4 regions of the Pseudoalteromonas sp. SG41-2 genome follow, and region 2 is predicted to be linked to each of the others. Evidence: predicted binding sites of a transcription regulator. Region 2 holds the regulator's gene; each other region holds the start of a gene.
The links. The regulator sigma-54, encoded in region 2, starts transcription at its own class of promoters, with help from an activator protein. The targets are predictions, from matches to a motif close to GTTGGCACGNNNNTNGNNT.
Positions count from the first base shown of each region.

Region 1: the regulator sigma-54 is predicted to act here: its motif matches at 5,931-5,949, upstream of flgB (flagellar basal body rod protein FlgB).
Region 3: the regulator sigma-54 is predicted to act here: its motif matches at 2,307-2,325, upstream of H5186_RS12455 (hemerythrin domain-containing protein).
Region 4: the regulator sigma-54 is predicted to act here: its motif matches at 5,836-5,854, upstream of H5186_RS06750 (PAS domain-containing sensor histidine kinase).

Region 1 is NZ_JACJFK010000006.1:138,889-147,080, forward strand. Features, by position in the region: gene H5186_RS06970 (flagellar basal body P-ring protein FlgI) at 1-486, opposite strand, end outside; gene flgH (flagellar basal body L-ring protein FlgH) at 498-1,181, opposite strand; gene flgG (flagellar basal-body rod protein FlgG) at 1,200-1,988, opposite strand; gene H5186_RS06985 (flagellar basal body rod protein FlgF) at 2,010-2,774, opposite strand; gene flgE (flagellar hook protein FlgE) at 2,934-4,289, opposite strand; gene H5186_RS06995 (flagellar hook assembly protein FlgD) at 4,346-5,038, opposite strand; gene flgC (flagellar basal body rod protein FlgC) at 5,053-5,484, opposite strand; gene flgB (flagellar basal body rod protein FlgB) at 5,487-5,897, opposite strand; gene H5186_RS07010 (protein-glutamate O-methyltransferase CheR) at 6,097-6,927, opposite strand; gene H5186_RS07015 (chemotaxis protein) at 6,948-7,880, opposite strand; gene flgA (flagellar basal body P-ring formation chaperone FlgA) at 8,022-8,192, shown strand, end outside.
Region 2 is NZ_JACJFK010000037.1:9,040-17,231, forward strand. Features, by position in the region: gene rapZ (RNase adapter RapZ) at 1-653, opposite strand, end outside; gene ptsN (PTS IIA-like nitrogen regulatory protein PtsN) at 674-1,126, opposite strand; gene hpf (ribosome hibernation promoting factor) at 1,131-1,418, opposite strand; gene H5186_RS20595 (RNA polymerase factor sigma-54) at 1,447-2,943, opposite strand; gene lptB (LPS export ABC transporter ATP-binding protein) at 3,010-3,735, opposite strand; gene lptA (lipopolysaccharide transport periplasmic protein LptA) at 3,732-4,265, opposite strand; gene lptC (LPS export ABC transporter periplasmic protein LptC) at 4,255-4,809, opposite strand; gene kdsC (3-deoxy-manno-octulosonate-8-phosphatase KdsC) at 4,806-5,357, opposite strand; gene H5186_RS20620 (KpsF/GutQ family sugar-phosphate isomerase) at 5,357-6,328, opposite strand; gene H5186_RS20625 (calcium/sodium antiporter) at 6,354-7,325, opposite strand; gene mlaF (phospholipid ABC transporter ATP-binding protein MlaF) at 7,581-8,192, shown strand, end outside.
Region 3 is NZ_JACJFK010000014.1:10,607-18,798, forward strand. Features, by position in the region: gene H5186_RS12450 (TonB-dependent receptor domain-containing protein) at 1-1,536, opposite strand, end outside; gene H5186_RS12455 (hemerythrin domain-containing protein) at 1,844-2,269, opposite strand; gene H5186_RS12460 (S9 family peptidase) at 2,502-4,550, opposite strand; gene H5186_RS12465 (threonine/serine exporter ThrE family protein) at 4,704-5,930, opposite strand; gene H5186_RS12470 (glycosyltransferase) at 6,048-7,268, opposite strand; gene H5186_RS12475 (LacI family DNA-binding transcriptional regulator) at 7,265-8,192, opposite strand, start outside.
Region 4 is NZ_JACJFK010000006.1:89,576-97,767, reverse strand. Features, by position in the region: gene pseC (UDP-4-amino-4,6-dideoxy-N-acetyl-beta-L-altrosamine transaminase) at 1-1,148, opposite strand, end outside; gene pseB (UDP-N-acetylglucosamine 4,6-dehydratase (inverting)) at 1,145-2,146, opposite strand; gene H5186_RS06765 (flagellin) at 2,357-3,142, shown strand; gene H5186_RS06760 (sigma-54 dependent transcriptional regulator) at 3,306-4,742, shown strand; gene H5186_RS06755 (DNA-3-methyladenine glycosylase I) at 5,161-5,748, opposite strand; gene H5186_RS06750 (PAS domain-containing sensor histidine kinase) at 5,889-7,001, shown strand; gene H5186_RS06745 (sigma-54 dependent transcriptional regulator) at 6,998-8,192, shown strand, end outside.

The sequences.
Region 1 (8,192 bases), on a different contig from region 2:
TACCGTGGGCGTGTTCATTACGATCTTACTACCATCAGCTCCTTCGACACCTAACCCGCCAACAATTAGACTACCTTGCGCGATAGCATAAGTATTTCCATCAACCCCTTTCAAAAAGGTTTGTAGTAATGTTCCACCACGTAAGCTACCCGCACTACCAATTGACGATACAGTAATATCGATTGTCTGCCCTGGCTTTCTAAATGCAGGTAATTCTGCATGCACAGCAACCGCTGCTACATTTTTGATTTTGGGTTTTAAATTCGATGCCATGGTAATACCAAAACTATTTAGCATGGCTTTAAAACTTTGTTCAGTAAAACGACTTTGCTCACCGGTGCCAGGTAAACCTACTACCAGACCATAACCAACTAACTGGTTTGAGCGAACACCTTCAACCATTGAGACATCCTTGATACGTTCAGCGCTAGCAATAGAATGCCAAGCTAATAAACATATACACAGCAACGCTTTCAAGCTATTCATATCAACATCCTTTAAAAAGGGAACAGAGAGCTAGTGAAGAATCGAGTTAACCATCCTGCCGTTTGAGTCTCTTGCATTTGCCCTTTACCAGAATACTGAATACGCGCATTTGCGATTCTGTTAGAGGTCACAGTATTATCTGCAGTAACATCTTGCGGGCGAACAAGACCTTCCAAACGAATAAATTCTTCGCCGGAGTTTAAAGTCAGCCATTTTTCACCACGGATCACTAAATTACCATTAGGTAATACCCGCATAACATTTACGGAAATATCACCAAATAAACTATTAGATTGATTTGACTTAGTATCACCTTTGAATTTAGCACCGCTGCCCACACCAAACTGAATACTATCGCCACCAATATTAACCGGTAGTCCGCCTAATCCAATGACAGGATCTAAGCTGGCATCACTTTGTTTATCCGTTTCAGTTTTAGCTGCTTTAGATGATTGCGTCGATTCTTGCAGTTTAACTGTAATAATATCTCCGGTGCGTAACGCTTTTTTATCTGAATATAAATCGTTTGATAAATTGCTATCAAACAATGAGCCTGTCGGCACAACTTGCTCTGCAGCAGGCTCTGGGTACATAGGAGCATAGTATGGATCATCTTGAACCACGCTGTGGTTTTGAGTCGTCATACAACCACTCAATATAAATGCACCCGTTAAGACTATAGATAAATTACGCATAACTTTGCTCCGAATTAGTTAAAGTTGCTGACTGATGTAACTCATCATTTCGTCAACCGCTGAAATCACCTTTGAATTCATTTCATAGATACGTTGAGTTTCAATTAGGTTAACTAACTCTTCGGTTACATTTACGTTAGAGGTTTCAAGTGCGCCTTGGACAACAGTGCCTAATCCTTCTAGACCAGGGTTACCTTGTACAGGTGCGCCACTGACGGCCGTTTCGGTATATAAATTTTGGCCTACAGGCTCTAGACCTGATGGATTGATAAAGTCACTGATCGTTAACTGACCAATCACCACATTCTCAGGTTGTCCTTCTATTTTCACAGACACCTCACCATCTTGTGATACGGTAATTGACTTCGCATCATCAGGTACATTCATTTCTGGCTGCACAGGAAAACCTGCACCAGCAGTAACAATACGACCATCCTCATCCGTGGTAAATTGACCATTTCGAGAATAGGCGATATTGCCATCGGGCTGTAAAACTTCAAAAAAACCTGGCCCTGATATCATCCAATCCAATGAGTTTTCAGTGGTTAACATGTTACCTTGAGAAAAGTTCTTCTGATTAGCAACTACTTTGGTACCAGCACCAAGCATCAGACCAGAAGGCATCTCTGTATCTTGTGATGAACGCCCCCCTGGCTGATTAATATTTTGATAAAGCAAATCTTCAAATACAGCACGACTTTTCTTATAACCAACAGTACTGGCATTGGCTAAATTATTTGAGATAACCGAAATATCGGTTTGTTGAGCATCAAGCCCCGTTTTACTTATCCACAATGCAGGATTCATATTAATGTCCTCTCAATAAAGTTAAACAATACGCAGCAATTGAGTTTGACGTTCGTCAATTTCTTCAGCCGTTTTCATTAACTTAACTTGTAATTCAAATTGGCGTTGATGGCTTATCATATCCACCATCTCATGTACCGGATTCACATTTGACATTTCCAAAGTGCCACTCATTACTTTCACATCATTAGAGATGTCACAAAATCCACATATACCATTTTCCAGTAATTCGGGTTTTGGTCGAAATAAGCCATCATTGCCTTTTTCAAGCTCAGAATTATTTGCCTTAATTACCTTCAAACGGTCAACAACTTCTAAAAAGTTAGCCGGCGCACCTTGCGGGCGAACTTGGATTGAACCATCGTCACTAAATTCGACTTTCTCCACTGGCAATGGCAAAATAATCGGTCCACCTTCGCCAATAACTTGACGCCCGTGACTGGTGATCAAAGCGCCATCAGGGGTGATATTCAACGTGCCAACTTTAGTATATGCCTCATTCCCTGAAGCATCTTGCACTGTAAGCCACCCTTTATCGCTCATAGCAATATCAAGATCACGTCCAGTTTCAACAATACCGCCGGAAGTCATATTAGAGCCTGGCCGTTCCTGCATAGTAAAAACACGTGTCGGTAAGCCTTCACCAAAAGCTTGCATTGAGCGCGCTTGCGCGAAGTCAGCTTTAAAGCCTGTGGTATTGGCATTTGCTAAATTATTTGCTTTAAGCTCTAGGCCCCGCAAACTTTGCTTAGCTCCAGACGCTGCAATGTAGACCATCTTGTCCATAACATCGACTCACGTTAAAAATCTATAACATGACAAATGCAAGATAAGTGCCACAATAAAATGACGTAATAAATTACAAAATATAATCAAGCACAAATAAAAAAGGCTGCTAATAAATAGCAGCCTAGGTGTCGGATTGTAAAAAATATTAAAACGAGATTAACGGATCTGCAAAATAGCTTGCTGTAGTGTTGAATTCACTTCGAGTGCACGCGAGTTAGCTTGGAAGTTACGCTGTGCGCTGATCAAATCAACAAGCTCATTGGTTAAGTTCACGTTTGATTGCTCTAATGCTGATGAGCTAATCTTACCAAATGCGCCTGAATTTGCTTCACCCGCTACAGGGTCACCTGAAGTTAAACTTTTCTTCCATGACGTATTGCCTACTTGTTGTAACCCCTGTGAATTGGGAAAACGGACTAACGCAACTTGACCTAGGTAGTTAGAGTCACCATTACTATAAGAAGCAACAATTTTTCCATCAACACCAATGTCTATATTTGCCAACCGTCCCACAGCAGCACCATCTTGAGATAATACTTTATTTTCAAACTTGCCTGCATGCTGGGTCGGGATTTTTGCAGAGGTACCTGCTTCATCACGCCAGTTGATAGTTACATTATTAGGAAAGCTAGCACCATTGCTTAAAAACCCTGTCAAATTAGTGCTATCTAACACAACAGGGTTAAATGTATTGCCTGTATTTGCGGTACCATTGGTGTTAAGTGGTAAGCCGTTCGCATCAAACTGAAATGTTGAAATTGGATTAAATGGTCCAGTAGCGCCTTGCGAGCTTCCATCAGGATTGAATGCTTGACCGTCTAACGTGGCATAGGTTTGCCACTCATTAGCATTACCTGTAACAGCTGCATCCGTTTTCACAAAAAACAATTGCATAGTATGCGGCTCACCTAGCGAATCATAAACATTGGTTGAGGTAGAGTGAGTATATGACCCTGATTGAGTTGGATCAAATGGTGTAATAGTCGGTGTATCTTTGGTCGAATCCAATCGAAATGACGAATATACACTTGAGGTAGCCCGCGGGGAACCTGATGAATCAGGAATTTGAATCGCCCCAGAGGAGGTTAAACTTACTGATGTTGCATCTCCACTAATTTCATCAACAGGAAAGCCTTGTAAGTAATTACCTTGTGCGTCAACGATAAAGTTATCTTTATCTAATTTAAACGCCCCTGCACGAGTGAATGTTTTATCTTGTGAGCCTAACTCATTGCTAAGAGCAAAGTATCCTTCACCTCCTATAGCAAGATCGAGTGAATTTTTAGTGCCTAATGTTGAACCTTGATGAAACTGCTGTGCTACAGATGCTGTTTGTACACCATCACCATTTTTAGTTTTACCCGAAGAAAAAACTGATGATGAATAAACATCGGCAAACTCAGCTCTCGATTCTTTAAAACCGTAGGTATTTACATTAGCGATGTTATTAGCAGTAACATCCAAATCTTTTTGTGCGGCAGCAATGCCAGTTAATGCAATATTAAAACTCATAATTCACCTCTAACCTATAAAATTTAGCCAATAGGCTAAAAAATAAATAAAATTTATCACGCAATTTCTGCGACATCAGACAGCTTAACTGCCCCTTCTTTAGTGTTAATAATAATACCGTTAGCGCCATTAATATTGACGCTATCAATATTTTTATAAGAGGCCATGGGTAAACTAGTAAATTCTTCGCCCATGCTGCCCTCTGCTTTGATATTGTATTCTCCTGGCGGAAGGCTCTCACCGGCTTCATTTTTTCCATCCCAGTTAAAACGTAAGCCACCAGCAGGTTTATCACCTAACTCAATTACTCTCACTAGTTGTCCGGAAGCATCTGTAATACTGAGCCTTAAATCTTTAACGGGACTTTCAACAGCAATCATGCCCGAGACATCACCACTGCTGTTAAGATCTAATGTATCTGATTCAACTAAAGCTTTTTTGCCTACCAGAGTTGATGCTTGCAACGCTGAATTAGAGGTCATTGAAGCAGCCAAAGACTCAAACTTTGAATTTAAATTTGAGATACCTTCTGCCATGGTAAAGTTCGTCATTTGTGCAATCATTTGGTCGTTGTCCGCAGGTTTACTGGGATCTTGAAACGACAGTTGCTGCGTTAATAATGAAAAGAAATCCTCTTGCGTTAATGCATCACTTTTCTTTTCACCAGTCTTTTCGTCAGCCTCTTGTTTACTCGGCCAACGAAGCGAATCTATATAGCTTGATGATGCAGTATTTATGTCGTTACTCATAATCTAACCCTCAATTACCGCTGCCCAAGCAACAGTGTTTTACTTAACATTTGCTTCGCTGCATCAGCAACTTGCACATTGGTTTGATAAGAGCGTGAGGCGGAAATCATATTAGCCATTTCTTCAACGACATTAACGTTAGGTTTGTAGATATAACCATTTTCATCCGCACTGGGGTGATTTGGGTTATATTCAATTTGCAGTGGTTTATTACTCTCTACAATGCCTAGTACTTTAACGCCAACAGACGATCCCTGCGTATTACCAGTTGATTCTGATGCTTTCATCAGTTCAGCTGCAAAAACAGGGTGACGCGCCCGGTAAGTTTTGTCTTGGCTTGAGCTAATGCTATTGGCATTGGAAATATTACTTGCGGTGGTGTTCAAACGCACATTTTGCGCACTCATACCACTACCTGAAATATCAAAAACGTTATATAAACTCATGCTTAGGCTCCTTGACTACCGAGGGCTTTTTTAAGGCCTTTAATTTTACTACTCATAAATTGCAGGCTTGCCTGATACTCTAATGAGTTCTTTGTATACAAGTTTCGTTCCACTTGTATATCAACCGAGTTACCATCACCTGTATCTGCTTGATTTGGCGAACGAAACATTTCACTATTACCGATATAACGACTACCACCTGCAATGTGATTCGGGTTAGTTGTTACCATGTTATTGCCGCCTTGCTGGTGGCTTTTTGCCGCTTTCAATGCTGAGGCAAAGTCGATATCCTTCGCTTTATAGCCCGGCGTATCAGCATTAGCGATATTGGTTGCTAATAACTCAGCACGTTGCGAACGGATCAACATTGCATGAGGATGAACCCCAAATGCTTTATCAAAACTGATAGCCATAACCATCTCCAAAAAATTGACTTAAGATGATTAATGCAAAAGGTGAGCCAACTAGGTTAGTGTTTTATGATGTGTTTAATTTTTGATTTAAAAAGAAAAACGATGTGGAGGCACATCGTTTTATCGTATTCTAGATTCGGCTTTACTACCGATGAGACTTGAGTTACTTGCGTTTTAGCGCGTTATTTACGCTGGTAAGTTATTTCTTTTGATAAATAATACCAGGATTACAGCGTACCATATCAAACTCGTTACTTAACCCTGACATAGACTCTGAAGCACCTAAAAATAAATACCCCTTAGGGTTAAGTGCTTGAGCAAACTGAGCAATAATTTTGGCTTTCACCTCAGGTGCAAAATAAATCAGCACATTACGGCAAAAAATAATATCAAATTTGCCCATTAGTGCGTATGAATCTAATAAATTAAGGTGTCGAAAACTCACTAATTTTTTTATTGAGTCGTTAACTTGCGCCATCCCATTGCCGCTATCTTTGAAGAACTTCTTCCTGCGCTCTACCGACAGCCCTCTAGCTAAAGCAAGAGAGTCATATTCTGCATGTTTACACATATCTAACATAGTATTAGAAATATCGGTGCCGATGATCTGCGCGCCCATTTTTAATACACCCGGCTGCTTAGCTTGAAACTCAGCGACCGACATGGCAATAGAATATGGCTCTTGTCCTGAGGAACTTGCCGCTGACCAAATTTTCAACGGTCGACGCAACTCTTTATGCTCTGGGAATAACTTACTTTGTAATAGTTCAAACGGGTATTGATCCCGAAACCATAAAGTTTCATTGGTCGTCATAGCATCAACAACTGCGGCACGTAACTGCCGCTCATGCGGACTCAGTGTTTTACTGACCAATTGTGACAATGACTCAACATTGAAACGAACCATTAGCGGAGCAAGCCTGCTTTTGACTAAATAAAGCTTATTATCACCCAAAACAATGCCACATTGTTGCTCTAAAAAAGAACGAAACTGATCGTACTCACTTTGTTGTAAATGCTTATTTTCCAAAGTAACACCGCCTTTTCAAATTAGTCACAATGAACCCATTTTTTCACTGCTGTAGCTAACTCATCCGGATTGAACTTAGCAATAAAGTCATCAGCCCCCACTTTTTCAATCATCGCTTGATTGAACACACCACTGAGTGATGTATGCAGAATAACATGTAATGGGGCTAACTTTGGATCTGCTTTTATTTCAGCCGTGAGGGTATAACCGTCCATTTCTGGCATTTCAACATCAGAGATCAATAAACCAACTCGCTCGGTAATATCATGCTTACAGTCAAGTGCAGCAATTTCCCGGAGGCGAATTAATGCTTCTTTCCCGTTTTTAGCAAGCTCAGTCTGCACGCCTAACGGCTCTAGAGCACGTTTGACTTGATTACGAGCAACGGCAGAGTCATCGGCAATAAATACGATGCGCTCACCTAAGTCTTTTTGAATTTCACCATCATTAGCTATTGCTGCACTGACTTCAGTATTTACCGGGCAAATTTCATTTAATATTTTTTCTACATCAAGAATTTCGACTAACTCATTTTCAATTTCTGTCACTGCTGTTAAATACGAATATCTGCCAGCCCCAGACGGTGGCGGCATTATTTTTTCCCAATTCATATTTACAATTCGCTCAACGCCGCCAACCAAAAAACCTTGTACGGAGCGGTTATATTCAGCAATGATAATAAAACTATCTTTAATATTCTCGATCGCAGGGCCACCTACAGCCATTGATAAATCAATAACAGAAATAGTTTGCCCACGTATATGTGCGACACCTCTTACATAGGCATTCGACTTCGGCATGTTTGTTAAAGGAGGGCATTGCAGTACTTCTCTCACTTTAAACACATTAATACCAAAGCGCTGCCGCCCTCTTAGCTTGAATAATAATAATTCAAGACGGTTTTGCCCAACCAATTGAGTACGTTGGTTAACTGAGTCTAAAATGCCTGCCATTTCAATCTCCTGAAGAAAGCGAATAAGAACGGAACAATAATTGCTTTCTTTCTGTAAAGCTACATAACTACACGGGAGCGTCTGTTTATTGACGCTAAATATTTATACCCTGTTTTCAACCATAAGCATAGTCGAAACATTATGAGTTTGTTAAAAAAAAGCCGAAGATACAGTGTTTTTTATTTTCTTGCTAGCTTATGCCTAGTTACTCCACTGTATGCACAAACATATAGCAAAGAACAATTGCAAGAACTTGCTGTATCCCATGTCTATGATCAATTAGACCCTAATACCGCCGATGATAAGGAACTC
Region 2 (8,192 bases):
AATTTTTGTACGATACTATGGCTGGCTAAATAATCTTTTACTGGCTGATCAAGGCCTGTAAGTGGCTTAAGCTCAGGCTCCCAATGTGGGTTTGGTAAAAAGCGTGCATCAAAAACATAATCAGCTTCTTTTGGGATACCATATTTAAAACCAAATGATTCAAAGGTAATGATTAGTTTTTTATCTTTTTTCCCTAAAATCTTTTCACGGATTGACTCTGCAAGCTGGTGGACACTCAGATCAGTGGTATCAAGTATAAAGTCAGCGCGAGTAGTTAATACATCAAGTAATACTTTTTCTTGCTTGATAGCTAAATCCAGTGGCAAAGAGTCCAAAGATAATGGGTGTAAGCGGCGAGTTTCAGAAAAACGTTTGATCAGGGTTTGATCATCACTGTCTAAATAAAATAGCGTCGGATTTGCAAAACCAGGCAAGTATTCAAGAATATCGTTAAATTCTTCCTGCTCTTTCGGTAAATTACGGACATCAATACTGACGGCAATTTTGTCATAATTATCAGAGACACTGCGCACTAATGAAGGTAATAAGTTTACCGGAATATTATCTACACAATAATAGCCAAGATCTTCTACTACACGCAGAGCAACAGATTTACCTGAGCCAGAACGCCCACTGATGATGATTAACTCCATGTAAATTCTCCTTCATTTGGCTACGATTGCGCAGCAATTACGTGATACAAATCTTGGTCTGTTTTTGCGCTACGTAGTTGTTTACAAAAATCTTTGTCGTTGAGTTTATCAGCAATTGTGGCTAACGTCTTCAAATGAAGTTGGCTATCACCATCTGGCACGATGAGAGCTACAAATATATCAACTGGGCGATTATCTATCGCATCAAAATCAATCGGTGATTCACTCACTATAATTATTGCTAGCGGGTTTTCAACACCACTCATACGGCCATGAGGAATAGCAATACCACGACCAATACCCGTACTACCTAGTTTTTCTCTCGACAGTAGTGCGTTGAGGATTTCTTGTTGTGATAGCTGAGGAAGTTGTTCATGAGCCAATTGGCTGATAAATTCAATGATCCGTTTTTTGCTATTAAAAAGGACCGCAGCTTTACTGCAGTCCTGGCAAATAAGTGAGCTTAATTTCATAGTGTTAGTGTCGAGCGTGCTTCTCTTTGTGTTTAATTACCTGACGGTCAAGTTTGTCGATTAGTCCGTCAATGGCTGCATACATGTCTTGGTGCTCAGTTGAGGCAAATAATTCAGCGCCACTGACATGTAATGTGGCTTCTGCTTTTTGGCTTAGCTTTTCTACATCAAGAATGACATGGACATTATTGATATGATCAAAATGCCTTTCAAGCTTGGCAAACTTATTGTTTACATAGTCTCTTAATGAATCAGTAATTTCTACATGACGACCAGTTAAATTTAGTTGCATAAGCATTTTCCTCTTGTGATTTTACGCCTTAAATCAAACTTTTACGTTGATTTGACGGTGGAATAGCCAGTGACTCGCGGTATTTTGCAATAGTCCGTCTAGCTACTTTGATACCTTGCTCTGCCAATATATCTGCAATTTTACTATCACTCAATGGTTTCGCTGAGTTTTCTGCACTGATCAATTTTCTGATCAATGCTCGAATGGCTGTCGATGAGCATTCGCCGCCGTTCTCAGTACTTACATGGCTCGAGAAAAAATATTTTAACTCAAATATACCACGAGGGGTATGCATGTATTTTTGGGTGGTTACACGAGAAATTGTTGATTCGTGCATCTCAACCATTTCGGCAACGTCGTTTAGTACCATAGGGCGCATGGCCTCAGGGCCATGCTCAAAGAATCCTTGCTGCTGTTTAACAATGCAGTTGGTTACTTTGAGTAACGTCTCGTTACGACTTTCTAGGCTTTTAATAAACCATTTAGCTTCTTGCAAATGCGAGCGTATAAATTGGCTGTCAGTGCTTGATTTTACAGAGCGTGACATCGCCGCATATTGGCTGTTCACTCTAATTTTTGGCATGCTGTCTGGATTGAGTTCAACCACCCAGCGACCTTTAATTTTTTTCACCGAAACGTCAGGAATAACATACTCTGATTCTTCGCGTACTATGGTATCCGCAGGCTTTGGGTTAAGGCTGTGGATCAGTGTCATTACTTCTTTTAGTTCATCTTCTTTAAGCTTAGTCTTTTTCATCAAAGTGCGATAGTCACGACTAGCTAATAAATCGATATGATCAGTTAAAATCATTTTTGTCTCGCTAATCCAAGGAGTTGCAGGATCAAATTGATTTAATTGAATACATAAACATTCTTGTAGGCTGCGCGCAGCAATACCAACAGGGTCAAACAACTGAATGCGTTTTAACACTGCTTGCACTTCGTCGAGTTCGATTTCTTCTTCGTTATTACCTTGATTTAAGCTTTCTGCGATGTCTTCGCAGCTCAAGGTTAAAATACCTGAATCGTCAACGGCTTCAACAATCGCAATGGCAATGGCTTCATCGGTTGGACTAAAAGGTGTGAGTTGTAATTGCCACATTAGATATTCGTGCAAGGTTTCAGTTGAGGCACCTTGATAAATTGACTCATCTTCAGGCATTGGCCCAGATGACGTATTTGGCGCAGCACTCATGTATTCGTCCCAGGTGACGTCCATAGCCATTTCGTCACTTAAGGTCTCTTTACTTAATGCTTCGCTACTTTCTTGTTCATATTCGCTTGGCTTGTCGTCTGCTGATGCGCTAACGGTTAAGTCATCGTTATCTTGTTTTTGTTCGTTTTTACCAGCCGTGTCGTCTGAATATTCATGTTCTTCTAGCTCTAACAATGGATTGCTGTCGAGCGCTTCTTGAATTTCTTGCTGGAGATCCAATGTACTGAGTTGCAATAAGCGAATTGCTTGTTGCAGCTGTGGTGTCATTGTAAGTTGCTGGCCCATGCGCAGCTGGAGTGATTGCCTCATGTATCTCTAACAATCCTTTTATTGTTATCATCGTTAAGTCTAGCAGATACTTAGCCGAGCGTGGCTTTATAGCCTAAATTGCTCGCCCAGGTAAACATCGCGGACTGTTTGGTCGGCGAGTACATGCTCAGGGGTACCTGATGCAATTAACTCCCCATGAGAAACTATGTAGGCTTTTTCACAAACATCAAGGGTTTCTCGTACATTGTGGTCGGTAATAAGCACGCCAATACCACGGTTTTTAAGGTGTTCAATAATCTTCTTTATATCTAACACTGAAATAGGATCAACGCCAGCAAAAGGCTCATCAAGTAAGATAAATTTTGGGTTTGCGGCTAAAGCGCGTGCAATTTCAACTCGACGACGTTCACCGCCAGATAATGCCATACCTTGGCTGTCGCGGATATGTTGAATGCTAAACTCATCAAGTAAGCTGTCGAGCGCTTCTTCTCTGGCTTGTTTATTCAGCTCTTTACGAGTTTCTAAAATAGCCATCAGGTTTTGATAAACAGTTAATTTACGGAAGATGGATGATTCTTGTGGCAGGTAGCCAATCCCTAACCGTGCGCGACTGTGCATTGGCAGTAAGGTGATGTCATTATCATCAATACTGATTTTACCTTTGTCGCTTGGAACTAAACCCACAATCATATAAAAGGTGGTGGTTTTACCAGCGCCATTAGGACCCAATAAGCCAACAATGCTGCCTGCGCTAACTTCTAAACCCACGCTTTTTACAACTTGGCGACCTTTATAGCTTTTTGCTAGAAATTCAGCTTTTAATGTACTCATGGCTGCCCTTTAGATTTGTCTTTTTTACTGTCTACTGGTACCAAAATGGTGTGCACACGATCGCTTGAGCTTGCGCCTTTTTCAGCACTGATCAGTTGCTGGTCCATATCATAGGTAATGCTTTTGGCATTGATTTTTTGACCTGCCTGAGTGACTTGTGCATTGCCAACCAAGGTTAAATAGCGCTTAGCGACATCGTAACGGACTTCATCAGCACTGGCACTCATTACTGTGCCATCAGTTTGTTTTTCTTCAAAGTAAGCCGGACTGCCAGTTGCGACAAGTAGTTGTTTGTTATCGCCTAAATCTTCGCGCTTATGGACTTCAAGTCGATCCGCTTTGATACGGCGGTTACCATGAATGATTTCAACATTTTTTTCAAAAATACCGATATTGTCTTTCAGTTGGGCAAGCTGCGTGTCAGCACTGATAGAGACTTGATCTGCAGGTGGTGTCGTATTTTCAGCAAAGCTTGCAAAAGCAATGAATAAGCTTGGTATAACAAGCAAGTGAGCAAATTTATTGGTCATAATATATGGTTCGCGTATGGTTAATTAGTTCTACCACTTCGGCTTTTAAGTCGGCATGGAGACCGCGCCCAGTGATTTTTAAATTTGGTCCGATTAATTCAACTGGTTGTTCTGAACTCATGGTTTGTAGTTCAATATCAACCTGAATATTATCTGCGTTTATATGTTCAATCATGGCATTATTGGTCAGGTTTTTAGCAACCACATTACCTTCTAAAATTAATTGATGATTTTCATATAAGGTGGCTTCATCGGCATTAATTTGCCACGTCTGCTGTTGATTATAGAGTGTAAAAATAGGTTGTTCAAAGTAAGTGAACCCTAACTGTTGGTAGAGTTCCATTTTTGCAGCTGTTACTTTGTGGCTAATTTTACCTTGTTCATCAAATGCGGTTTGTTTTAATGCCACCGCAGTATAATCAGGTTTTGCTATTATATCTTCTTGGTGTTGTTTTATGGCGGTACTTTGATAAAAATACGGATACCACAGCCATACCATGCAGCCGACAAATAATACGCATAATATTAAACGCGCACTATTCATGAGCTCGTGCCTTCGCTGGTTAATGATTTACCATTTTCGAGCATTAATAAATCAGTGAGTTCACGCACCGCCCCAAAGCCACCAGGTAGCATGGTTGTATAATGTGAAATGCGTTTGATTAGTGGATGCGCATCATTTACTGCCACCGCAAAACCAACCAATTCCATTACCGGCAAGTCAGGTCCGTCATCGCCTATGTAAGCGATTTGTTCATCGCTTAACTGCAATTTATCCTTGAGCTGTTGATAAGCTTGCAACTTGTTTTCTTGGCCTTGGTAAATATGCGGTACTGTCAGGCTAGTCATCCGTTGCTGAACTATCTGTGAATGACGACCGGTGATCACGGCAACTTCAAAACCGCTATTGATCAGTGCTTTGATACCAAAGCCATCTTTAGTATTAAACGCTTTGAGTTCTTCACCTTGGTTACCAAGATAAATACGACCATCTGAAAACACCCCATCGATATCACAGATCAGGAGTTTGATTTTTTGTGCTCGCTCGCGAGCATCATCTGAAAGTGGCTGATATAAGTCAGCAAACTGCATTATAAAACTCCTGCTTTGAGCAAATCTTGCATATTAAGAGCACCAATAGGGTGGTGTTTATCATCAACTACAATTAAGCCATTGATACGCTTATTCTCCATGATATTGAGTGCCTCGGCGGCAAGCATATCAGCAGTTGCAGTAGTGCAAGAGCGGGTCATGACAGTGCTTATCAAAGTACTGTGAATATCTATTCGTTGCTCTAAAATTCGCCGTAAATCACCATCAGTAAAAAGCCCTGCAAGTTGCCCTGTGTCATCAACAATAGCTGTCATACCTAAGCCTTTTGCCGACATTTCGATTAATGCATCTTTGATACATTGCTTATCATTGATCATAGGCGTTGCTGGGCCACTGTGCATAATATCTTTTAAACACAATAGTAAACGTTTACCTAAGCTACCACCAGGATGCGATAGCGCAAAGTCATCGGCGGTAAAGCCACGGGTTTCTAGCAGAGCAACGGCTATTGCATCACCCATCGCAAGTGTTGCAGTCGTGCTTGCAGTCGGAGCGAGTCCTAATGGGCAGGCCTCTTGACTTACTTTGATGCATACATGAGCATCAGCCCAATTTGCCATTGATGATTCAGGGTTACCTGTCATGGCGATCATTTTTGCGCCAATACGTTTAATAACCGGAATAATATTCAGTACTTCGCTGGTTTCGCCTGAGTTTGAAATAAGCATAACCACGTCATCACGAGTGATCATCCCTAAATCACCATGACTTGCTTCACCCGGATGGACAAAAAACGCAGGCGTGCCAGTGCTTGCCAGTGTTGCAGCAATTTTATTACCAATATGCCCTGATTTCCCCATACCGACTACTATGATCCTACCGTGACATTGATACATCAATTGGCAAGCTTGATTAAAGTTTTCGTCTAGATATTGGGTTATATCAAGCAGTGCTTGGCGCTCTATTTCTAGCACCCGCTTACCTTGTTCAATAAAATTTAACTGCGTCATTGTGTTATCCATTTTGTGGCTAGCATTAAGCAACTTGGCTGAAAATATAACCTTGATAGATTAAAAACGCGACCAATAACAGGCCACCTTCAACTCTATTAATGCGTCTTGTGCCCCTAAAACTCAAGGACATAGCAATAAGGGCTATGGTGGCACCAATCATTATTAAGGCATCACGGTTTGCAGCTGAAGGATCAATAATTGAAGGGTTGATAATCCCAGCCAGTGGCAACACAGCTAAAATGTTAAATATATTTGAGCCAACAATATTACCCAGTGCTAAATCATCTTCGTTTTTTAATACCCCAGCAATACAGGCTGCCAGCTCAGGCAAACTGGTGCCAATAGCAATAATGGTTAACCCTATTACTAAATCACTTAGGCCAAAGTATTTGGCTATATCAACTGCTGAGCCAACTAAAAAATGTGAGCTGACAGGCAGTAATATCATACCAATAATTAACCAAAATAAAGCCGATTTGGTGGGCACGTTATCTGGTACGTCTTCACAGGCTTCACTTACAAATGGGTCATCAGCTTGGTTTTTAGCGCGAATAGAAATAATAACTAAGCCCGCAATAAAGACCACAAAGCCAATGATTAATGCAACGCCCTCAGCAAATGAAAAGTAGTTATCAGAAAATACATACCAGGCAGCGATTGACACTAGTAGTACAAGCGGCATTTCGCGTTTTAATGTCATTGATGATACTGAGAGTGGGCGCAATAGCGCGGTAATACCTAAAACAAGTAAAATATTAGTGATATTTGAGCCAACGGCGTTACCCACGGCAGTGTCAGTTTTACCGGCAAGCGCAGCTGATGCTGAGACCATCATTTCAGGGGCTGACGAGCCCATCGCAACAACGGTTAAGCCAACAATAAGAGTAGGAACACCGAAATTTTTTGCCAGTGCCGCAGCACCATAAACAAAGCGATCCGCACTCCAAACTAGAGCTGCAAATCCGAGAATTAAAATGACAAAAGAAGTCACCATTACGTTACGCCAATTATTCAAAATGAGATGACTGCAAATAGTAACAAAAGCCAACCTGAAAGTATAAATAAAAGAATCTGCGTAGCTTGTTAGATTATGGCCTGATTTGGACTGAGAATAATTATTTAAGCGACGGTTAAGCCTACTGCTGTAAGGTTTGCAGCGCTATTACATAGAATATTACAAAATTTTACGATTTGTTTTTTCCATCTTGCTGTAAAAACGCTTAAAATAGGTGAACTAGTGAAAATAGTAATGGAGAGCGACTTGTCGCAACCAATAGTAGAAATCAAGGATGTAAGCTTTTCTAGGGGCAATCGCTGCATATATAAAAATATGAGCTTTAGTGTCCCGAAAGGAAAAATTACGGCAATTATGGGACCAAGCGGAATTGGTAAAACCACCATGTTGCGTTTAATTGGTGGTCAATTAAAACCAGATAGCGGCACTATTTTATTCGAAGGTAATAACATTCCTGCCATGTCGCGCAAAGAGCTTTATGCGGCGCGAACCAAAATGAGTATGTTGTTCCAAAGCGGCGCATTATTTACCGATATGTCAGTATTTGACAATATCGCTTTTCCGCTGCGTGAACACACTCGTCTAAGTGAAGATTTAATTCGCCTTGTGGTGCTAATGAAATTACAAGCTGTTGGCTTGCGTGGCGCACAAGATCTAATGCCTTCTGAGCTGTCAGGTGGTATGGCACGTCGTGCTGCATTAGCGCGCTCAATCGCACTTGATCCTGAATTAATTATGTATGATGAGCCATTTGCAGGCCAAGACCCAATTTCCATGGGGGTATTAGTTAAGTTGATTAAATCGCTTAATCAAGTGCTTGGATTATCATCATTAATCGTAACTCAC
Region 3 (8,192 bases), on a different contig from region 2:
TGGCTCTGGGGTTTTATATCCTGTGCTGATACCACCTTTGAAAGTCCATTCATCAGCAGGAGAGTAGGCTAAATAAGCGCGAGGACTAACTTGTGAGCCAAAGATATTATGATGATCATAACGAGCGCCGAAAGTTGCAGTTAGATTTGTGGTAATTTCCCAGTTATCTTCAGCAAATACAGCTGTTTGACGATGATCTTGAGTCGTACCTTCACGGAAGCCATCCCCGTACATACCAAATACACCATCTTCCATTTCGGCATCAAAATATTGTGCGCCTACTACAAAATAGTGGTTATCTATATTTGATTCAAACTTAGTATCAATAATTAAGTTATCAAGTTTTAGTGTACGCATTGGGCGTGGTAAAAAAGTCTCATCAAGTTGAGCGTAAATTGCATCCGTTAGTTCTGGCTTGTCGATGCCTTGATCCTGTACTGCTTGGTCCCAAATGGCCTGCACACCTAAACGCTCTTGTACATTAAGAGGTAATGAGCGACCAAAGTTTTCACTGCTGCTTTGGGTCATGCTGCTGGTAAGCGTACCAACATCGTATCGACCAACATGTGCAAATACAAATTGCTCACGTTCAACACGTTGATATGGAGTATAACCAACGCGTGGCTGTACAATGCCTTTGCTAACACGCCATAAACTGACTGGGCTATCTAACGTACCCGTTTGACCTTCGGTGTTATCGTAACGCTGTTTGGCTATGTCGTACTCAAAGGTAATTTCATTCTGATTATTGATCAGGTAGTTTATTGTTGCGCCGGCATTCCAGTTACGTGCTGCAACGATTTTTTTATCGCCAAAGCTACCATCATCAACCCACATGCTGCCATCTGGAAGTGGTAAACTTTCGCTGTAAGTTGGCTCACTTTCTTGACGGTCATAAAAACTACTACGGATCCCGTAAGTTAATCCCTCAACGCCGCTTGGGCCGGTCAAATATATATCGACTTTATTATCGTTACCGTATTGATCGTCTTGTTGGATATTACTGCTTACCGTGACGCTACCATGGGTGCTATCAAGATTTTTACGAGTGATAATATTGATTACACCACCGATTGCATCAGCGCCATATAAAGTGGACATTGGGCCACGAACGACTTCAATTCGCTCGATAGCCTCAAGTGGCGGCATATACATAAATTGGCTGTTACCAAAGTTGTTTGGGCCTATATTACCTACATCACTTTGACGGCGGCCATCAATAAGCACTAGAGTATAGCTTGCGGGTAAACCACGCATGGTAATACTAATATTACCGTTTTTATCTTGTCCGGCACCAACATCGATACCTTCGATATCACGAAGCGCATCAGCAAGGCTAGTAAATGGCTTATTTTGTAGATCTTCGCGAGAGACAACCGAGACACTTGCAGGTGCATCTATTAATTTTTGCTCATAACCAGAAGCGGTGACAACCATCACTTCCATATTTTCAGCTGTGTCATCATCAGCAATAAGTGTTGTTGATGTTAATAATGCACTGATCAGTGAGGCCAGATAAAGCGGGCGGGATTTCATTGTACTTCCTTCATGACAAGAATAAAGATTATTAATCTAATAAGCAACCAAGGTAGGTATGATAACAATTATCAGTTGTATGTTCAATTGCGAAATATTTACATTCAATGAATGATTTTCATATTAAATAAAGGTGGGGATGGAGCATGAGCATTAAAAAACCCAGCGTTTGATGCCGGGCTTAGTTAATTTAAGAGTGTTTGCTTAGCCAAGTATTGACCGTGTTAGAGGTGCCTAATAAATGCAAATGGTATAGAGTTGTTGCTATTTAGAGAGCTTTATAAATTAAAGCGGGCACATATAGCAGTTAACTCATCGCATCATTATACTTTTCGGCTAGACTTTCTTTTTGACTTTCGGTTAGCGCTTTACCGGCTAGTTGAAATACTTCATGCTCTTCTTCAGCCAGATGATGATGTACAAGATGATGTAATTTTTTAGCGGTCACAAGCCACACTGGTGAGCTCATATCAGTTTCTTCAAGTTGCTCAATCAATTCATCAAGTTCATGATGCTCTGCAATACTATGACGGGCTTTTTCATGGGTTAAATCATCAAACATCAAAGGATTATAGAAATAACGCTCTTCAAATTTAGCATGTTCTACTAACTCATGTTTTAAATTATCCATAAGAGACTGTCTATTCGGTGACTCCCCCTGGGTTTTTATCAGCGCATCGACAAGCGAACGTTGTTTGTCGTGATCATTACGAAGTGCTTCAAAAATATTCATGGGTTTTCCTTGCTTTACTCATTAATTACAATGAATATTGCAAGACAGAAGCCAACTTTTAAGTTGTTGTAATATATTGATTTAATTTTTTATATTTGAGCTTGTTAAGGTGTTTTCTTGTAAAAATTACCGAGTTAGGTCTTTATATTACATCCATATTCATTGTTATTTAAAAGCAAAAAGGCCAACACGAATGTTGGCCTAAAAGCGTATTTAACACAAAATAATAGGATTATTTATTGGCGTCTTTTACCGCTTTTAACTTGCCTGCATGGTCAATCTCGAATGCTGGCATGTCTTTTTTGCCGTCAATTAAATAGTTATCCATCCAACGCATTAAACGTAAACTGTAATCATATTGCGCGGCTACTTTACGGTTACCATGACCTTCGCCAGGATAGTATACAAGGCGTACATCTTTGCCTTGTACTTTCATATAACGGTACAGTTCCATTGATTGTGCAGGGTGTACGCGAGGATCATCTTTACCATGCATGATCAGTAATGGTGTTTTAGACTGGCCTGCCCAGTAAATAGGGCTGCGCTCTAAATACCACTGCCATTTATCCCATGGGTATGAACGTGCATGCACAAGATTCATTTCGTTAGAAATATCAGTAGTTCCAAATTTAGATAGTTGGTTGGTAACACCTACAAACATCACGCTCGCAGCAAAGTGTTCAGTCAATTTTGTTGCGGCCCATGCTGATGCATAACCACCATAAGAGCCACCCGTAATACCAACACGTTTAGTATCAACTAAGCCCATTTCAACAAGATGCTGTTTAAAGTCAATTAAATCGTCAAACTCTTTACCTGCATAGTCGTTTTGACCAAGCTTTGAATAATCAACGCCTTTACCTGTAGAGCCACGGTAATTTGGGTAAAATACTGCATAACCACGTGCTGCTCCCATTTGACCTGGACGCGAGTAGTTTGTTACCCAACCGTCTTTGTCATGGCTTTCAGGGCCACCGTGCACTGACATGATCAATGGATAGCGCGTGCCTTTTTCATAATCTAATGGGTAGACTAATACGCCATCAATCTCAACACCGTCGCGAGCCTTAAGTGAAATAGTTTCTTGCTTAGCAAAACGTTTGTCATTCAACCAGTTGTTTGAATCCGTTAAACGTTGTGCTTTAGAACCACGAATAATGAATACTTCATTTGGGTGCTTTGCAGTGTTTGCACGTAGCGCTAAGGTTTTATCTGAATCAGAAATACTCAGATTTGATGCAATAAATTGGCCTTCATTAATAATTTTTTTGTATTTATTAGAGCCGGTTTTAATGCTCGCGACAAAACTTTGCGTACCTACATTGGCAATAAAATTAAGCGTGTTGCGTTTATGTGACCATTCAAAATCAACGATATGACCCATGAAATTAGGTAACCAATCACTTACTTCACCTGTTTTTGTGTCAGCTAAAAATAAACGACCAGCGGCTGGATCATGCTTATCTTCGGCACCTAGAATTGCGATGTAACGACCATCATGAGACAGTTCAGCACCGTCTAATTTACCTTCAGTAGCAAACGACATCGTCACTTGATTAGTCGCAATATCAAATAAGTGCCATTGTGATTTAGTGTATTTGTCGTCAATTAGCGCTGTAGGCTGGGTTTTTACTAATAACTTATCGCCTTTTGCGGCCCAGTTTACATCACTTACATAGTTTGCAACGTTAAGCGCTGTTGGTGTAAGAGGTTTATCTGTTTTGGCTAAATCGACAATAAATAGTTGTTTATCTTTTAAGCCTAGCTCGTACACCTCAGCCATAAAGCCTAATTTTTTCAGCTCTTTTTCAGATTTATCAGCCGCTGGCATAGCTAAAATAGCGAGTTGTTTGTTATTCGGGCTTAACTGATAGCTAGAAATTGATGTGTCTTTAAGCGATAGTACTTTTTGCGCTTGACCACCATCCACTGGAATTTGATATAACGCGGTAAACTTGTCGTCTTTAAGTTTTGCTAAAAAGTAGATCGTTTTGCTATCGTTTGACCATTGAATACTCTTGATACTTACAGAGCCGGTAATGAAAGGACGCTCGACACCTTCATCATCGACGACATAGAGTTCGCTATAATTGGCACCATTCTCGTCGACGTATAATTCACGTGGCACTGAGCGGGTAAATGCAACATTGTCACCATTTGGACTAATGCTGGTTTGAATAACTGACTGAATTTTAGGGATATCTTCTACAGTAAGCGATGTGGCTGCAAATGCCAGTGAGCTTGAGAGTCCAAGAGCCAGTGCTAGGCTAGTTTTTATCATGAATTTTCCTTCGCATGTTTTAATTATCGAAGGATTATAACAAGGTGTACCTTAAATGCTAAAATATGCGATTAATACGCACAAGTAGGCGTTTAATGAAGAGATTAAAGTGATAAGGTTTAAGCGCGATAGTAACTACCGCACTTAATTGCTTTATAAACTCTTTTTCGGTGGGAGTGCAACGTTGGCAAAGATTAATCCAGCCACCAATGACATAAATATTAGGAAGGTTTGTTGGCCGATGTGCTCCGCATACACAAAGTCTTGCCCTTCAATTAATGAGTTTAGACCTATGTAAGTTTTGCTACCTGGAACTAATACAATCAAGCCTTGCATGGCAACAATTGAGGCAGGAGCGTTTGCTACGCGGTTAAATAGGTTACTAAATACACCCACCGCAAATGCACCTACAAATGTTCCTAAGGTGTAATCTAAATACATCGCAGAGCCAATACTGCTGCCATAAGCGATAAAGCCAGAGGCGATAGACCATGTAGCATGTTTTAGTTTGGTTCTAAAAATAACGATTAAGCTGCTACAGAGTAAAAAGATTGCCAACCAAGCCGTCCATTTAGGTAAAGGGTCAGGTTGTACGAAATCGGCTTGGCCGAATAGTGCAAAACCAATCGCAATGCCGATGAAGGCACCAAAATACAGTTTAAACAACAGCATAAAAGCATCCATCACACGCGCTGTACCAGAAACTAAATGCCGCGCTGCAAGTTCTGCTAGGCCCAGTGCTAATGCAAGCCCGGGTATAAACACAATAATCGCAGACAATACCACTAAACGAATATTAATCCCGACGTCTAAATGCACGCTTACAGCGCAGGCCAAAATAGCCGAGACTATCGCCACTAATGGCTCTAACATATGGCCCACGCGTTTTGAACGCGCTGACCACAGTACAAATAAGTAAACGACAGAGGTAAGTAGCGCTGACCAAAATACGTCATTCCAGCTGGTGCCCATCAGCATTGCAAATGCGCCGCCTGAGGTGGCAAAGGCAACCCCTGTGGTAAAGCGATTATACGGATTTGGCATAATAAAAATGGCGTCGAGTTGAACGTCAACTTCTTGTAGCGTGAGTTCGCCATTGAGCATTTTATTAACCAGATCATCGGTATCGGCTAACGAACCTAAATCGTGATCGCCAGGATCAACACGGGCAACGTGAGTATATTCATCTTCATGGCCATCGGTCCAAATTACAAAAGTAACGGAAGTGGGTGACATGACAAATGAAGATTTAAGATCAAGGTAAGTAGCCACTTCCATTAAGTGAGCTTCGAGTCGATAAGCTGGGGTGCCATACTTATGAAGCATCTTACCCAGTTTAACGATAAATTTGCGCTTTTCTGTGAACGTTGCGGTTTTCAAATTTGTATTGAGCCAAAATTTAAATTATTCAGTTAAAAAATATAGACAATACATCTAAATTTGCCTAGCTAGTTTGGCGGGAATTTTAAACACTAATCACCGCCTGTCTAGTTTTTTTTATTTGTTTTTAGCCTCAATCCACTGCGCCATATATTGAGTGCTACGCATTGTGTGGTGTTTGAGCATTTGGCCTGTAAAATTTGCTTCGCGGTGAGCTTGTAATTTCTCTTTAATCAATTGAATTTTAATGATTAAATTATTAGATAAAAGCTGTTTGTCGTAGTGCGTTTTTAATATCGTATTACCGGCTGTTTGTGCCTGCGTAAATAAACTTTTATTTTGATACAGAGCCACAGCGGCATCGGCAAATTGCTGCGGCTCATTTTCAACCACACCACTCCAAGGTAAATCATGGTGCATACCCTCACTACCAATTGTCGTTGTAACACTGGGTGTTTGCATGATCATCGCCTCTAACAGCTTTCCTTTAATGCCAGCACCAAAACGCAGTGGTGAGATGCACACACGCGCACTTTCCATTACTTGATAGGCATCATGCGCCCAACCTTTTATTAAAAAGCCAGTTTGGGGGTTATTAAGCGCGGTGGCCTTTGGCGGTGGGTAAGAGCCATAAATATGTAACTCAGCCTGGGGTAGTTGTTTACGAATGAGCGGCCAGATTTGTTGTAAATAGAGTACGGCATCCCAGTTTGGGGCGTGGCGAAAATTACCTATGGTCATAAAGTGTTGGCGTTGCTCAAACGATTTAGTTTGCTCAGGGAGTGAGCTTAAATCGACCATAAAAGGCAGATGATGCAATAAGTTACTGTCGACTTTAAATACATCAGCAAGTAATTGCATTTCAAAACTTGAGATAATTAAACTTAAATCACAGCGTAAAATAGCGGCTATTTCTCGTTTGGCGAGGTCAGAGTGTAAATCACTATGGTTAAATGCTCGGTTGCCTTTATGCGCTTCATGGCGGGCATTGCGTAAGCATTGTAAATCTTCAGTATCAAGGATTTTTACTGCGTTAGGGCAATGTTTATCTACTCGCCAGCCAAATTGTTCTTCCATCATAAAACGGTCAAACATGACGATATCAGGGGCGTAGTTGATAACATATTCATCAAAACTTGCACAATTAAGGGCAATAGTTGCGCTGCTGATCCCGTAGTCATCCAGATTAACCATATGCTCGGTTTTCTGAGCGGGACTGGCAAATTCAACCGCCCAATTTTCATTTTTAAACGCTTTTAATAGCGACATCATATGAGTGCCGGCCGCTGATGAATTTGGTTCTGGCCATACATAGCCAATTACTAAGACTTTTTTCATTGACTTGAATCTCTTACTTGCAGATGAACATCGACTAAGGTACGCACCGCAGGAGTGCCTTGATTAAGTAATTCTTGCAGTACTTGGCAAGTATGCTTACCAATATCGTCCGCATTGATGGTGACACTGCTTAACGAGGGAGACATTAAACATGAATCAGCTAAATCATCAAAACCGACTACTTTTATATCCTTACCGGGTATCAAACCATGTTGGCGAATGGCTTCTATGACACCGTATGCAATAACATCATTAAAACAAATAATCGCTTTAGTCGCAGGGTATTGCGCATACAACGTAGCAAAGGCATCGCGCCCGCCTTGACGGTTCGTGGCGGCGGTGATCGTTGGTTTGTGTTGATGGATATTAAACTGCTTTAAGGCACTGTGAAAACCACTTAAACGTTCATGATGATCAGAAATATCATCAGTTCCACCTATAAAAGCGATATCCTCAATACCTTGTTGTAAAATATGGCTAGTGGCTAGATGAGTGCCTTTTTTATTGTCCGGCAATATTGTCGGGGCGGCACAAAAAGCCACTTCGCGCATAATGTGAATGACCGGGAAACCACTATTGATAAGTTCATCAACCCACTGCTGGGTAGTTCCCGGGGCAGGACACATGATAAATGCGGCAACATTATATTCTTTGAGTGTTTTAACAACTTGTGTTTGGCGCTCAACATTTTCGGCGGTGTTCACTAACATCGGCAGCATACCAAGGGCATGAATATGGTTTTCAAGTCCTACCGCTATTTGCGCAGAGTAAGGGTTAGTTAAGTCATTAATAACTAACGCCACTAAGTTAGAGCGGCGACTTCTCAGTGCTGCCGCATCTCTATTATATACATAGCCAAGCTTATCAATGGCATGCAATACTTTTTCTTTGCTTTTATCACTGACTTTGTCACTGTTTGTAAGC
Region 4 (8,192 bases), on a different contig from region 2:
AAGATTTGCTGTAGAGTGTTCAGTATAAAATGCACTTCTTGCTCTTTCAACGATGGATGAAGAGGAAGGGTGATAGCACCTTGATAATATTTTTCAGCATTAGGGAAATCACCAGCCTTAAAGCCTAGAGCTTGATAGTATGGCTGTAAATGTATTGGAATATAATGAACGTGGCCAATGATCCCTACTGCTCGAAGCTGAGTTACAGCGTTTTTATGACGAGTTGCATCGCTATTATTAAGTTGAATTATGTACAAGTGATAAGCGGAATAACAGGTATCAATTTGTTGCAATGGACGAACCAAATTTAAATTAAGATGTGTATCATATATTTTAGCAAGGTGATGTCGCTGCTTAATAAATTCGTCAACTTTACTTAGTTGGCTAAGCCCTAACGCTGCGTGTAAATCAGTCATTCGATAATTAAAGCCAAGCTCGATTTGCTGATAGTACCAAGGCCCATGGCTTGCATCGGTCATTTCACTTTCATCTGATGTGATCCCATGGCTTCTTAATCTTTTTAAACGCTTTGCTAAATTATCATCATTTGTAACCGCCATACCGCCTTCAGCTGACGTGATGATTTTCACAGGATGAAAGCTGAATACGCAAATATCTGAAAACTCACAATTACCAACAGGCTTATCTAAATATTTAGCACCAATGGCGTGAGAGGCATCTTCGATAATTTTAAAATCATATTTAGTAGCGAGCTGATGAATGGCTTGCATATTACATGATTGACCCGCCAAGTGTACCGGTATTACAACTTTAGGTAAGCAGTTATTTTTTTCTGCTAGGATCAGCTTCTGCTCAAGTTCCTTAATCGACATGTTGCCGGTATCTAAGTCAATATCAACAAAGTCAATCTTAGCACCACAATAAAGTGCGCAATTACTTGATGCTACAAAAGAAATAGGAGATGTCCAGACTATATCGTTTTCTCCAACGCCTAATGCTAGGCATGCGATATGTAACGCCGATGTTGCACTATTTACTGCAATGCCATGCTTTACTTTACAGTAACTAGCAATGCCAGCTTCAAATGCGGGTACTTTAGGACCTTGCGTGAGCCAGTCAGATTGTAAGACATTGAGTACCGCATCAATATCTGCTTGGTCAATAGATTGCTTTCCATATGGGATCATAAAAGTGCCTGAATATTAAAAGCTGCTATTTCTTCTATCGTTAAGAAGTGGGGGTTACTTAAAGAACTATATTCAAATCCGATCTCAACTTTCCTACCGCACTCATTTAATGCATTTGTATCAAAATTATTGCTGCGACTACTAAATTTAATGCCAGGTGCAATCACAAAATGATCATCAAATTCGTAGGTATCAAAACACAAATCAGAAGGGCACATCACCTCATGTAATTTTTCGCCCGGGCGAATACCGATATTTTTTTGTGGCAGGTTTGGTGCCATTGCTGTTGCTAAATCAGTAATACGAATTGATGGGATCTTGGGAACAAAAATTTCTCCCCCTAACATCCTCTCAAAGTTAGTTAAAACGAAATCAACACCTTGCTGAAGGCTGATCCAAAAGCGGGTCATTTCTTCATGGGTGATAGGGATATGGTCGCGGCCTTGATCAATAAACTTTTGGAAAATAGGCACTACTGAACCGCGCGAGCAGACTACATTACCGTAGCGAACAACTGAAAATGTGGTGCGATTACCACCGGCAATATTATTAGCGGCAACAAACAATTTATCGGATGCTAATTTTGTCGCACCATATAAATTAATTGGGTTGGCTGCTTTATCAGTAGAAAGCGCAATGACTTTTTCAACATTATTGTCTAAGGCAGCATCAATGACATTTTCAGCACCATTAATGTTAGTTTTGATGCATTCCATCGGGTTATATTCTGCGGCAGGGACCTGTTTAAGAGCTGCAGCATGAATAACGTAATTTACTCCACGCATTGCACGGCGTAAGCGGTCTTTGTCGCGTACATCACCGATAAAGTAACGCATACATGGTTGATCAAAGTCTTGCTGCATTTCAAATTGTTTTAACTCATCACGAGAGAAAATAATTATTTTTTTTGGCTTGTATCGCTCAAGTAACGTTTTTACGTATTTTTTACCGAATGATCCGGTACCACCGGTAATTAAAATTGTTTTGTTATCGAACATAGTTTTACCCAAGTTATTTATCATTGGCGTAGTTATAGTAAAAAATTAAATACGCAAAAAGTGAAATTTAATACACTGCTCAGTACTTTACCTATTAACAGAGTAGGTTAGCAAGCACGATGCCAAGTTAATTTAATTAAACAATGGTACAAAGTGCAAAATTTGGCAAATTAAGCTATAATTTAACCAATCAGCGTGTCGGAGCCTGTTATGAAAATTCAATCACCAGCAACTAGTTTTTTAAACCAAACACAGCAAACCAGTAACAAGCTTGCAGAGCAACTTGCTACGGGTAAAAAAGTCAACTCTGCGGCAGATGATGCCGCGGCATTGCAAATTATAGATCGGTTAACCTCCCAGCAAGACGGTTACAGCCAAGCGGTGAATAATGCCTATGATGGTATTTCTTATTCGCAAGCGACCGAGTCAAACTTGTCGGGTGTCAACGATGCTGTCTCGCGTATTCGTGAATTATCTATTCAAGCAGGTAATGGCGCATTAAATGATAATGACCGTGCTGCTTTGCAAGAAGAAGTGGTGCAATTACAAAGTCAGATTACAGAGACGTTTGAAAATGCCAATTTTGCAGGTAAACCTTTGTTTGATGGTCAGTCGGTGTCGTTTCAAGTTGGTCCAGATGCGAATGCAAATCAAACGGTTACTCCTTCGGATGGTAGTTTTGCATCAGTAATATCAACAATTGATATTTCTACTCAAGCAGGTGCACAAGCTGCAATTGATATTAGTGACCAAGCGGCGGACGAAATTAACGCCCAGCGTGCTGAACTTGGTGCTTTTCAAAATACATTGGCTAGCACTATTAAAGGCCTGGGTACTCAGCAAGAAAATATTGCCGCGAGCCAAAGTCGAATTCAAGATACCGATTATGCTCAGGCGGTTTCACAGCAGGTATCAAATGATATTTTAGCTCAAGCGTCAATAGCACTGCGTGGCCAAGCTAACCAATCGGCTGAATCTATTTTAGGGTTATTATAACGGCTATGATAAAACAGTAATTCTTAAGTATTACTTGCAATTAGCTTAGTGTCTGTTTTTTGGCATCTATGTCAAAAAACTGCCGCTTTGTGCTTGCATCCCTGTCAAACTCGCTTACAATTTAAATTATTAATAGCTTGTAGTAACTGTGGTTCGCTAAATAATGATCTTGATTTTAGACAATAATAATAATCGTGCGATTGGTTTACATGCTGCGCTTACCTTTATTGGTGAGGCAGTGCAACTGCTTGACGATGCAAGCCTTGAACAAGAATGTGAAAAATACCAAAAGCAATCATGTATGGTGATCCTCGGTGCATTGCAAAGCTTAGATCATGAAAGCGTGATCAAGCGCCATCCAACAATACCATTTCTATTAATTGGTGAAACCCTTAAACCACTGTTGAGCATTGCCAATGTAGTTGGCCTTATCTGTGAACCTTTTAACCATGATGTAACGACTCAATTACTGCATGATTGCCAACAGTATCAACGGATGTTGCCAAATGAGCATAAACACGCAAAACCGCACAAAACCTTTGATGGCTTAGTTGGTGAAACTGAAGCGGTTAAAGATGTACGCTTTTTAATTGAACAAGTTGCTAAAACGGACGCCAACGTATTAATTTTAGGCGAATCAGGTACTGGTAAAGAAGTGGTTGCTCGTAATGTTCATTTACTATCAAAACGTAATACAGGGCCATTTGTACCCGTTAACTGTGGGGCTATACCTGCGGAGCTGTTAGAAAGTGAGTTGTTTGGTCATGAAAAAGGCGCGTTCACCGGTGCTATTTCAGCGCGCAAGGGCCGCTTTGAACTTGCTCAAGGGGGGACGCTGTTTTTAGATGAAATTGGCGATATGCCGCTGCAAATGCAAGTAAAGTTATTGCGAGTGTTACAAGAGCGCAGCTATGAGCGGGTTGGTGGTACAAAACCAATTCAAGCCGATGTACGGGTGATTGCTGCTACACACCGTGATCTTGAACAAATGATAGATCAAGGAAGTTTCCGCGAAGATCTATATTATCGACTCAATGTTTTTCCTATCGAAAACCCATCTCTTGCAGAACGTGCTGATGATATTCCATTATTATTAAAAGAGTTAATGCGCCGTATTAATGAGCAAAGTGGTACTACCGCTAAGTTTACTGAGCGGGCAATTGATAGTTTAAAAGAGCACACATGGCCGGGGAATATTCGCGAGTTAGCGAACTTAGTTGAGCGTATGGTGATCATGTTGCCAGATAAAGTGGTTGATATTCCCGATCTACCAGCAAAATATCGTTATATTGAAGTTGATGCTTATGAACCACAATATCCCGAAGAGCTTATGGAGCGTGATGCTTTCAATGATATTTTCAGTACTGGTTTTAGTGATTACGACGATGAGCCAGAAGTTGAAGCAATTCAGCCATCAGCAGACCTTTTACCCGACGAAGGGATTGAGCTAAAAGATTATTTAGCTGAGCTGGAAATTAGCCTGATCACTCAGGCCTTAGAGCGTTATGATTATGTCGTAGCGCGTGCTGCGGAGATCTTGGGTGTACGCCGCACAACCTTAGTTGAAAAAATGAAAAAATATAACCTATCACGAGATTAACACGTGCTAAGTTGCTAATATTTTACTTCGCAATATCAGTAATTACAGAGTGTGGTCGTCGTTTACGGTGATAAGTTCATTGACGCGCTAAAGCACTACCTACCATTTCGGTGCTTGCAAATAGTTACTTAATTTTTACCACCGAGGCGCTGCGCGCTACACGGAGCTGAAGGGCTAGGACCCTAATCCCTTCCTCTTTGAACTCGGAGTTCTCTGTGGTGGATCAATCATTTAAAGGTCTTTTGCACAAAGAGAAGTGAATGAGATCAAATGAGCAGATAAAAATATATATAAATCTTTCGTGGCTGAAGCCTGCTTATATGTGGGTTAAGCATTTGTAGGAAATGGCTTCAGCCATTAATTCCTAGACGCTAGATTTAGGATCCTAGCGCCTAGTCACTTTTCTAGCTCTTAACACCTAGTATTTTTCAATAATCTCAGCTTTACGAAAACAATCATTACTGTGATCATTCACCATACCACAGGCCTGCATATGGGCGTACACTGTGGTTGGACCTAAAAACTTAAATCCCCGTTTTTTTAAATCTTTTGCAAATGCAGTTGAGGCCTCTGTGATTGCAGGGTAGTCACTAAGTTTATCTAACTCATTCACTAACGGCTTACCACCTACAAACTGCCATTGATAGTTACTGAAGCTGCCAAATTCTTGCTGAATTTCAATAAAACGTTTGGCGTTATTTATAGTTGCTACAATTTTTAAACGATTACGTATAATTGTTTCATCAAGCATTAATCGTTCAACATCGTGCTCGTTCATTTGTGCGACTTTTTCTACATCAAAATCCAAAAATGCACGACGATAGCCATCACGTTTCTTTAAAATCGTATACCAACTTAATCCTGCTTGTGCTGATTCCAGAGTAATAAATTCAAAAAGTGTTTGGTCATCATATACTGGGATCCCCCATTCATCATCGTGATAGGCAACATAGTCATCTTTACTGGTATCGAGCCAAGGGCAGCGACATAAATTTGTTGAATTCATAGTGTCTCCTTGCTTTGCTTATTTTAGTTTGTCATTTTTTTGTCGCGTTATTTATACGCTAAGCAAATGAAATTAATCAATATAATTGTTGGTACAATTTGTGCATTTAGCTAGTTAGATCCTGTAAACGAGAATGCATTATGGCCTTAGCTAATGTCTTAAAACCACAATTTATCACAGCGACCCAGTATAACCCATGTTTACTGCAAGAAGAGTACATTGGTGAGTTAAGTGAATTACGCCAGCAAGCCAGTTGGTTAAGTCATTTAGTAGATACAATGCCTGCGGGTGTTGTGGTGCTTGATGGTCGCGGTTTGATCGCTAAAGCTAATCAAATTGCAACAGACATGCTAGGGGAGCCACTCGAAGGTGAAAAGTGGTTCAGTGTGATCCAGCGCTCGTTTCGGCCCCAACAAGATGATGGCCATGAAGTATCGCTAAAAGATGGACGCTTAATTAAGTTAGAAATAACGGCATTAGCGCCAGAGCCAGGGCAATTAATCTTAATGACTGACTTAACCGAAACGCGTCGTCTACAAACACGCGTTGCACATATGCAGCGTTTAAGTGCATTGGGTAAAATGGTGGCATCTTTGGCACATCAAGTGCGAACACCACTGTCTGCTGCGATTTTGTATGCCGCTAATTTAGGTTCAAAGCGGTTACCCGAAAGCTCGCGAGGCAATTTTCATACTAAGTTAATGTCGCGTTTAAAAGATCTCGAAACCCAAGTAAACGATATGTTGTTGTTCGCAAAAAGTGGCGATCAGCAAGTTGTTGAACATGTTTCCATGCAGCAATTATTAACTGAAGTGAAAACTGGCGCTGATGCTATGGTCGCACTTAATAATAGTGAACTTCAGGTCAGTTTACCTGAGCCTGATATCGAGATAATGGGCAATAAAACTGCGCTTGCCAGTGCCATTCAAAACCTTATTCACAATAGTATTCAAGTCATTGGCAGTAATGCACTCGTTCAATTAAGTGCGCAGCGGGATGCGAGTGACCCCGAGCTAGTGTGTATTACTGTAAGTGATAATGGCCCTGGGGTCGATTTAAGCTTACTTGATAAATTATTTGAACCATTTTTTACTACCCGAAGCCAAGGCACAGGTTTAGGCTTAGCGGTAGTTAGTTCAGTCGCAAATGCACACCAAGGACGAGTTGCAGTAACGAACAATGCTCAAGGCGGAGCCTGCTTTAGTTTACTGTTACCTATTTGTACAAAGTCAACATCGGCGGAGGCAATATGAACAACACGATTTTAGTGGTTGAAGATGATGCAGGGCTTCGTGAAGCCTTGATTGATACGCTTGAAATGTCTGGAATAGATTGCGTTGCGGCTGACAGTGCTGAGCAAGCTATGGTGCTACTTAAAAAAGACAGCTTTTCGCTGGTCGTGAGCGATGTGCAAATGGGCGCGATGAGTGGTCTTGATTTACTGCGCAGCATAAATCTTAATTACCCTGATCTACCGGTTTTAATGATGACAGCGTATGCGACTATTGATGATGCTGTTGAGGCTATGCGGTTAGGGGCAATTGACTATATGGCCAAACCGTTTGCGCCCGAAGTGCTACTTAATATGGTAAGCCGCTATCTACCTGAGCCAGAAAAAGAAACTGATGGCCCGATTGTCGCCGATCCGAGTAGCATTCAGCTATTAGAACTTGCAAGTCGGGTTGCTAAATCGGATGCCAGTGTGATGGTGCTTGGTCCTAGTGGCTCAGGTAAAGAAGTACTCGCACGCTTTATCCATGATAAATCAGATCGCGCAGAGCAGCCATTCGTCGCAATAAACTGTGCTGCGATCCCTGAAAATATGCTCGAAGCTACATTATTTGGCTACGAGAAAGGCGCGTTTACTGGTGCGATTCAAGCTTGTCCGGGTAAATTTGAGCAAGCACAAGGTGGCACAATTTTACTTGATGAAATCACTGAGATGGATTTAGGCCTACAGGCTAAGTTACTACGTGTATTACAAGAACGCGAAGTTGAACGTTTAGGTGGTCGCAAAACTATTAAGCTAGATGTGCGTATTTTGGCTACCAGTAACCGTGATTTAAAAGAGGCTGTGGCTAAGCACCAGTTTAGAGAAGATTTATATTATCGGTTAAATGTATTTCCGTTGATGTGGCGTCCACTTTGTCAACGTCCAGGCGATATTGTCGTGTTGGCAAAGCATTTAATTGAACGTCATCTCAATAAAAGCAAAGAGCCTATCGCTGTACTTAGCGAACCGGCAGAGAAAAAATTATTAGCTCATACTTGGCCAGGTAATGTGCGTGAACTGGATAATGTGATCCAGCGTGCGTTGATATTACGCCACGGTGATATGATTGACGAAAGTGCTATTTTTATTGAAAATTTAACCCAGACTCCTCTAACTGCGGCTTTATCAGCAAGTTTAGTGCCGGTTAATTCAGCACCAGAAAACACTACTT